DNA from 2 places in the Cupriavidus sp. USMAA2-4 genome. Region 2 is predicted to be linked to the other one. Evidence: predicted binding sites of a transcription regulator. Region 2 holds the regulator's gene; the other holds the start of a gene.
What was found. Region 2 encodes FNR, which switches genes on or off when oxygen is low (the NO sensors DNR and NnrR bind a similar motif). Its sites were predicted from a motif close to TTGATNNNNATCAA; they were not measured.
Positions count from the first base shown of each region.

Region 1: a site for FNR is predicted at 2,635-2,648, ahead of BKK79_RS24700 (universal stress protein). Genes of this name have one in related genera too.

Region 1 is NZ_CP017749.1:1,039,047-1,043,252, reverse strand. Features, by position in the region: gene BKK79_RS41190 (TraR/DksA family transcriptional regulator) at 1-439, shown strand, start outside; gene BKK79_RS24715 (hypothetical protein) at 489-1,040, opposite strand; gene BKK79_RS24710 (DUF1488 domain-containing protein) at 1,138-1,419, opposite strand; gene BKK79_RS24705 (universal stress protein) at 1,523-1,990, opposite strand; gene BKK79_RS24700 (universal stress protein) at 2,038-2,529, opposite strand; gene BKK79_RS24695 (arsenate reductase (azurin) small subunit) at 2,898-3,416, shown strand; gene BKK79_RS24690 (arsenate reductase (azurin) large subunit) at 3,432-4,206, shown strand, end outside.
Region 2 is NZ_CP017748.1:4,152,015-4,156,220, forward strand. Features, by position in the region: gene ccoP (cytochrome-c oxidase, cbb3-type subunit III) at 1-38, shown strand, start outside; gene ccoG (cytochrome c oxidase accessory protein CcoG) at 91-1,560, shown strand; gene BKK79_RS18490 (hypothetical protein) at 1,683-1,901, shown strand; gene BKK79_RS18495 (hypothetical protein) at 1,898-2,143, shown strand; gene fnr (fumarate/nitrate reduction transcriptional regulator Fnr) at 2,219-2,944, opposite strand; gene BKK79_RS18505 (sulfite exporter TauE/SafE family protein) at 3,025-3,783, shown strand; gene BKK79_RS40415 (hypothetical protein) at 3,810-4,190, shown strand.

The DNA of each region.
Region 1 (4,206 bases), on a different replicon from region 2:
CACGGGCACGTGCGGTGCCCTGTGCAAGGGATGGCGGGGAGAGGTGGCGACGCGCCTGGACCAGGCCGAGCAGCGTGCGCTGGCGCAGTGCGGCGGAGCCGGGGCCGGCGCGGTCCCGGTGGAAGCGGCGGCCGGTCCGGCCGACCAGGTCGACCGGATCGAGCCGACCGACCAGACCGACCAGACCGACCAGGTCGACTACAAGGACCTGGCCGGCCGCGCCGCCTCGGCGCAAGTGAGCGAGGCGGCGCAGGCGCACGCGCGCCGCGAGCTGGCGGAGATTGCCGCGGCGCGGGCGCGGCTGGCGGCGGGCGACTACGGCATCTGCGCGGACTGCGGGCAGGGCATCCCGCAGCCGCGCCTGCTGGCCTGCCCGACCGCGCGGCGCTGCCTGCCCTGCCAGCGCCAGCACGAGCGGCTGCGGCCGGGCCGGCCGTAGGCGTGGCGGCGGCCTCCGTGGCGCCGCCCGGGTGGCACGGGTGCAGGACTCAGGCGGCTTCGCTGCCGGGGTCCTTCACCAGGCCGATCTCGCGCAGGTAGGACGCCAGCGCCGCGTGGTGCGTGGCCAGGGTGCGGACGATGCCGCTCAGGTCGTCGAGCGAGTAGGCGTCTTCTTCGGCGGCGCGCGCCGGCGCCGGCTCGCCGCCATCATCGGGCACCTCGTGCAGCGCCACGATGCTGCGCGGCAGGCCGAACACCCAGGCGGGCTGCAGCGAGCCCGGCAGGCGTCCCGGCGCCCAGCGCGCGTGGGCAATGTCGTGCAGCAACTGCCGATGGGTATGAGGCACCAGCAGGTAGGCGTGGATCCGGTCGAAGCGGTCCACCGGTACGTGGCGGCAGCGCAGCAGGTCGAGCAGCGCCTCGCGCTGGGCGCCGAAGTCGAGCCGGCGCACGAGCAGCATCACCGCGGTCGGATCGGCGCCGCTCAAGGTGGCGATGGCCTCCTGCATCAGCAGTTCATAACGTGCGAACCACTGCGTGACGGCACCGAACAGGCGCAGGTGTTCGCTGCCCAGGCAGCCCAGGTCTTGCGTGGACATGTCGGTTTCCTCCTGTGCGCGCCTGGGTTTGCGCACGGGCGCGCAAGCGCGCGCGCTTGCGCGCCGCGAGCGCCGCGGCCGCCTTGCCGGGCCGCCCTCAGCCGGCGAAGCGGAAGTGCCCGCTGTGCAGGACGATGCGGTGCGCACCGGTCATCTCGAACAGCGCGCGCGCGACGTCCTGGATTTCCTGCCGGTGGTGCTGGAAGGCGCAGAGCAGGTCGTCGGCGCGCAGGGAGCGCGCGCCGAAGTGGTCTTCCAGCGCCTCGGCCGTGACCGAGTAGGTGGCGGGGTGGCCGTCGACCGTGGCCGCGCAGTCCAGGCAGGGGCCGGCCGCGCAGTAGTCGGGCGTGGCGTCCGGAAAGGCAATCTGCTTGTTCATGCCGTGCTCGCTGTGCTGGCTGGATTCCTCCAGCTTCCCTCTACCTACTGTAGCCACTGCCGCCGCAGAACGTGCGCGCCAGCGGTCCCGTGCCGGATGCCGGCTAAGCCGCCGCCGGCTGGCGCGAATCGCTGCGCACCAGCAGCACCGGCAGCCGGCTCTTGCGGACGACGCCCTCGGCCACGCTGCCCATCAGCGCGCGCGACAGGCCGCGCCGGCCATGCGTGCCGAGCACCAGCAGGTCGGCGCCGCAGGCCTCGGCTTCGGCGACGATGGATTCGGCGAAATGCCCCGGCGCCGCCGGCCGGGTCACCAGGCGTGTCGTGCAGGGCACGCCGGCCGCCTCGCAGCGCCTGGCGGTGGCGGCGAGCACCTTCTCGCCCCAGGCCTCCAGTTCCCGCCGCATCTGCCCGGGGTCGTAGTAGCGTGCGTCATACAGCATGTCGATGTCGTCGGCGATGAAAATCGCCTGGACGGCGCCGCCGCCGGCCTTGGCCAGGCCGATGGCCTGCTCCATGGCCAGTTCGGCGCAGTGGCTGCCATCCACCGCCAGCAGGATGCGTTGATACATGGTAGGTCTCCCGGCCTTGCGGCGAGCAATGAAAAAAGGGGAAGGGCTCAGGCCGCGGCGCGCGCTTCGGCCTGCTGGCCGCCTGCCGCGGCGGCCGGCTCGCGCACCAGCAGCACGGGCACCTCGCACTCGCGCGCCAGGCTTTCGGCCACGCTGCCGAGCAGCAGGCGGCGCAGGCCGTGGCGCCCGTGCGTGCCGATCACGATCATGTCGGCCTTGCATTCGCTGGCGGCCTGCCGCACCGCGGACGGGATGTCGCCCAGCGTCAGCACGTCGTTGACCAGGTGCACGCCGCACGAGACGCCGGCCGCGTCGGCGGCGGCCGCGGCGTCGCGCAGCAGTTCTTCGCCCGCCACTACCAGTTGCGGCCCGAGTGCGCCGGCGTCGACATAGCCCAGGTCGTACTTCAGGTAGCCGTAGTCCACCACGTGCAGGATCTCCAGCCGCGCCTGGGTCGAGGCGGCCAGGGATACCGCCTGCTGCAGGGCCTTTCTGGCGCAGCTGCTGTCATCGATGGCGACGAGGATGGTCTGGGGCATGGCGGGACTCCTGATGATGGGTGGGGGCTGGCGCGGGAGGGCAAGCGCGCTTGGCATGTTTCCGCTCTCTTGATCCACAGTGTGGCGCGGCGGCGGCGGCGCGGCTTGACCTGGATCAGGGAAAGCCGCTGCGGCGCCGCGTGCGCAGCCGGGCGCGCAGATCCGGGCGGCCGGTGCCGCGTTGCAGCGTGCATTTGCCGCCCCGTTAAGCTAGATAATTTCTATATTTCCGAAAATATCGGCTATCAAAGCACGTGGCCCATGATGGGTCGCGGCCGCTCGGCATCCATCGCCCCCATGCCAACGACCACGGCACGCCCGTAACCCGCGTCCCTGATGGCTGCGGTTCCTGTCTGGAGGGGGCAACCATGTCGATATCGCGCAGGCAGTTCCTCAAGGCCACCGGCGGTGCCGCGGCCGGGCTCAGCGTCGCCGGCAATGTACCGGGTCCGGCGCAGGCGGCATCGCCCCCCGCCGACCTTGGCCGCACGGCCCTACCGTTCCCCACCCGCCCGGTCGCGCGCCTGGCGCAACTCCAGGTGAACATCCCGCTCGCCTTTTCCTATCCGGACGCCGCGTCGCCCTGCGCGGTGATCAAGATGGGCGCGCCGGTGCCCGGTGGCGCGGGACCGGATCACGATGTGGTTGCCTACAGCACGCTGTGCACGCACATGGGCTGTCCCGTTGCCTATGACGCCAAGGCGCGCACCTTCAAGTGCCCGTGCCACTTCAGCATCTTCGATCCGGAGAAGTCCGGGCAGATGGTGTCGGGCCAGGCGACCGAGAACCTCCCGCGGGTGCAACTCGAGTACAACGCCAGCGACGGCACCTTCCGGGCCGTCGGTGTCGAGGGGCTGATCTACGGCCGGCAAGCCAACCTGTTGTAAGCGGAGCGTACCGCCATGGCTACCAACAAGGACCGGGTCGCGCTGCCCCCGGCGAACGCGCAGCGGACGGATCTGACCTGCCACTTCTGCATCGTCGGTTGCGGCTACCACGTCTACAAATGGCCGGAAAACAGCGAAGGCGGGCGGGCGCCGGGCCAGAATGCCCTGGGGCTGGACTTTCGCAAGCAGTTGCCGCCGCTGGCCGTGATCATGACGCCGAACATGCAGAACACGGTCACCGATCGCGACGGCAGCCGGCACAACATCCTGATCGTGCCCGACAAGCGGTGCAGCGTGAACAAAGGGCTGTCGTCGACACGCGGCGGACAGCTCGCCAAGGTGATGTTCAACCCCGATGGGGTCGGCCGCGCCCGCTTGCGCAGCCCGCGTCTCTACCTGGCCGATCAGTGGGTCGATATCGGCTGGGACGATGCGCTGGCGCTCTACGCAGGGGTTACCAAGCGCGTCCTCGATCGCGATGGCCCCGGCGAGCTCGCCTTCGATTGCTTCGACCATGGCGGCGCCGGCGGCGGCTTCGAGAACACCTGGGGAACCGGCAAGCTGATGTTCACGGCACTGCGCACGCCGCTGGTCCGGATCCACAATCGTCCGGCGTACAACTCGGAATGCCACGCGACGCGCGAGATGGGCATCGGTGAACTCAACAACAGCTACGAGGACGCCGAGCTGGCGGACGTGATTGTCGCCATCGGCTGCAACTCCTACGAGACGCAGACCAACTACTTCCTGGCGCACTGGCTGCCCAACCTGCAGGGCCAGACCGTCGATA
Region 2 (4,206 bases):
TCTGGGGGCTGTCGAACGCGCCGGAGGCGTCACGATGAGGAAAGTGCATCGCGCCGCGCCGCAGGGCGCGTGCGCCGCCGGAGCCAGCCAATGAATGCACCGGAGACGGAACCGCTGGCCCGCAAGGGCGGGCCGGCAACCGCAGCGCCTGCGACCGAGTCGGTCGACGAGGCGTTGTATGAAGTCCGCCGCAAGATCTACCCGCGCTCGGTCAGCGGTGCCTTCTCGAACTGGCGCGTCTGGCTCGTGCTGCTGACGCAGCTGATCTACTACGGTACGCCGTGGCTGCAGTGGAACGGGCGCCAGGCGGTGCTGTTCGACCTGGGCGCGCGCAAGTTCTATATCTTCGGGCTGGTGCTGTGGCCGCAGGACGTGATCTACCTGAGCGTGCTGCTGGTGATCTCGGCGCTGGCCCTGTTCCTGTTCACCGCCATCGCCGGCCGGCTGTTCTGCGGCTATGCCTGTCCGCAGACGGTCTATACCGAGATCTTCATGTGGATCGAGCGGCATGTCGAAGGCGATCGTTTCGCCCGCATCCGCCTCGACGGCGATCCGTGGTCGCTGCGCAAGCTGCGCATCAAGGCGACCAAGCATCTGCTGTGGATCGTGGTGGCGCTGTGGACCGGTTTCACCTTTATCGGCTATTTCGCGCCGATCCGCGAGCTGGGCGGGCAGGTGGCTGCGTTCGCGCTCGGGCCCTGGCAGGCCTTCTGGATGCTGTTCTACGCCTTCGCCACGTGGGGCAACGCGGGCTTCATGCGTGAGCAGGTGTGCAAGTACATGTGTCCCTACGCGCGCTTCCAGAGCGTGATGGTGGACCGCGACACCTTTGTCGTCACCTACGACAGCGGCCGCGGCGACCCGCGCGGCAGCCGCTCGCGCAAGGCCGACCACCGCGCCGCTGGGCTTGGCGACTGCGTCAATTGCAGCATCTGCGTGCAGGTCTGCCCGACCGGCATCGACATCCGCGACGGCTTGCAGTACGAGTGCATCGGCTGCGGCGCCTGCATCGATGCCTGCAACCAGGTGATGGACAAGATGGACTACCCGCGCGGGCTGATCCGCTACACGTCGGAGAACGCGATGCGCAAGGGCTGGTCGGCCCAGGCGACGCGCAAGCGCCTGCTGCGTCCGCGCGTGATGATCTATTCGGCGATCTGGCTGGCACTGCTGGCGGGCTTCGCCATCTCGCTGTCACTGCGCACGCCGCTGAAGGTGGATATCATCCGCGACCGCGGCAGCCTCGGGCGCGAAGTCGAGGGGCGCTGGGTGGAGAACGTCTACCGCCTGCAGCTGATCAATACTAGCGAGGCGCCGATGCAGTTCACCATCCGCGCCGACAGTGCGGAACTCGGCAAGCTGCGCGTGGAGTCCGACGGGGCGACCGGCGAACTCGCACCGACCTCGAACCGCCTGCTGGCCATCCGCGTGCGCGTGCCGCTCGAGCAGGCGCGGCAGGGCACGCACAAGATCCGCGTGACGGTGCAGGGCGGCCAGGAGGAGGGGCATGTCGTCGAGGTGAACCAATCGACCAGTTTCATCGTGCCGCGCGACCTGTAGGGCGTGCGGAGGGGATTGCCGCAGGGCAGACAAGCGGGGCGGCCACGATGCCGCCGTGCGTAACAGCAAGGAGCGAAGCCATGCAAGGACCCGCCCGACAATCATTGACGGACGCCGGCACGATGCAGCAGGCCGTGCGGCCGTGGTGGAAGGAACCCTGGCCCTGGCTGCTGATGAGCGGGCCGCTGGCGGCGATGGCCGCCTGCGGCGTGACCATCTGGCTGGCGATGACGCATCCCGACAAGCCGATCGAGGAGGGCGTCAGCCGGCACGGGCTGGTGGTCGAGCGGCAGGGCGCGGCGCGGGCAGTGTCCGGCGCGACAGCCACGGAGCGGCCATGAGACTGCGCTGGCTGATGTGGGTCCTGTGGCCGGCCTTCCTGGTCGCCGGTGTGGCAACCGCCGCGGTGTTCTCGCTGGTGGATCCAAGCGATCTCAGGCTGTTCGGGCGGCCGGTCGAGGCCTCGCGCGAGGCGGTCTACACCATCGGCTTCCTGCTGGCCTGGCTGCTGTGCTCGCTGTCGAGCGCCCTGACCTTTTATACGATGCCGGTGCGCCTCGGCGATACCGACGAACTGGAGTAGGGGATGCGCGCAGGCCGAAGGGCTGGGCAGAACGGGGCCTGTCGAAGGCGCCGGATGCCTGCGCCCTCGGCTTGGTCAGCAGCTCTTGCCGTAGATCTGCTTGATGCCGGGTACGTCGACCAGCTTGACGTGGCGCTGGCGGATCTGGATCAGCCCGGCCTCGGCGAAGCGCGAGAACAGGCGGCTGACGGTTTCCAGCTTGAGGCCGAGATAACTGCCGATTTCCTCCCGGCTCATGCGCAGCACGAACTCGGTCGACGAGTAGCCGCGTTCCGACAGGCGCTCGGACAGGTTGACCAGGAAGGCGGCCAGGCGCTCCTCGGCGCGCATGGAGCCGAGCGTCAGCAGCATGACCTGGTCCTGCGTGATCTCCTTGCTCATCATGCGCAGGAACTGCTGCTGCAGCGACGGCACGGTGGTCGACAGGGTCTGCAGGTCGTTGAAGCGCATCACGCAGACCTCGGTGTCTTCCAGTGCGGTAGCATCCGACGCGTGCTGCATCTCGCCGAGGCCGTCGAGTCCGACGACTTCGCCCGGCAGGTGGAAGCCGGTGATCTGCGAGCGCCCGTCTTCCATCGTCACGTGTGTCTTCAGGGTGCCGAAGCGCACCGCGTAGACTGCGCTCAGGGGTTCGCCGAGCCGGTAGAGCGTCTCGCCCTTGTGGACTCGCACGCGTTCCTTCACCAGCGAGTCGATCTTTTCGATGTCGTTGCGGTTCATGCCGACCGGCACGCACAGGTGTCCGAGCGAGCAGGACGAGCAACGGGGCGACATCGCGGTGACGGGGATGGAATTGAGCAAGCCGGGGCCTATTGTCGTTGAGCTGCGAGGGCGCAATTTCTGCATTTTACTGTGTGAAGGCATCCGAAGGGGAGCGAAAGTTGACTGCGGCGGTCTTTTTCAGTGTTTTTCTGCTGGCCTTGCTGGGTGGCGTGCACTGCGCAGCCATGTGCGGCGGCATTGCACTGGCGGTCGAGCGGCCGCAGGCGGAAGCGCCGGTCGTCGTGCTGCGCAGGCCGCGGGACTGGTTGCGTGAACAGTTATCCATGCATGCGGGGCGGGTGGTGACTTACATGCTGCTCGGTGCCGCGCTGGGCGCGGTCGGCGCCGGTGCCTGGCGAGCCCAATACCTGCCGCTGCAGCGCGGCCTGTTTGCCGCTGGCAGCATGGTCCTGCTGGGCACCGGCCTGTGGCTGCTGGCCGGGCGCGCGCCGCAGTTCGCCGCGCTGGAGCGCTTGGTGGCGCGTGGGGCCGGAGCCCTGGCAGGCCGCCTCCGCGGGCGGCGCGCCGGTGCCCCGTCCGCCCCGATTCAGGTCCGCCCGCGCTTGCTCAGGCGTTTCGGCATCGGTCTGGCGTGGGGGCTGGTGCCGTGCGGCATGGTTTACGGTGCGCTCACCCTATCGTTGCTTGCCGGCAACGCGTTGTCGGGGGCCTTGCTGATGGGGGTATTCGGTCTCGGGACCTTGCCCAACCTGCTGATGTTGTCCGGCCTGTCCGGCGCGTTGCGCGGCTGGTCGCGCCGGCCCTGGGTGCGCGTCGGTGCCGGCGTGGCAGTGATGGGGTTTGGTGCGGCCGGGCTTGTGCGGGCGGCGATGTTGCCGCACACGCTCGCCGCACACGGCTTCTGTGTGGTGTTCTGAAGGGGGTTCTTCTGTTTTGGTGATGCGTGAGGCACTTTGTCGGGTGTGCCGAAGGCGCCGCGCTGGTGATCGGCGGTTGCAGCGCCGGGCCGGAATGCCCTACAATCGGCAGCATTGCAGTATCTATCGCGCTGGCGCTGCCGCGCGCATGGCCGGGCAACTCGAACGGCCGTCCTGAGGCCAGTCCGGGCAGAATGTTGCTGACGGACGTAGCCACCTCGCAGCAAGCCATGCCGGTTGACAAGATCTCCGGTTCAAAAGACCGGCTGGGCGTTGCGCGACGGGAGGTGCGCAACACCGTGCGGATGACTGCATCGTTCTTGCGGCGGAAGGGGTTGGACCCGTTCGCGCCGATCCGCCGCTCCAGAAGGGCGGTGCAACGCAAGAGGCCTTTCGGCCGGCGCTGAGGCCGGCAGCAGGGCA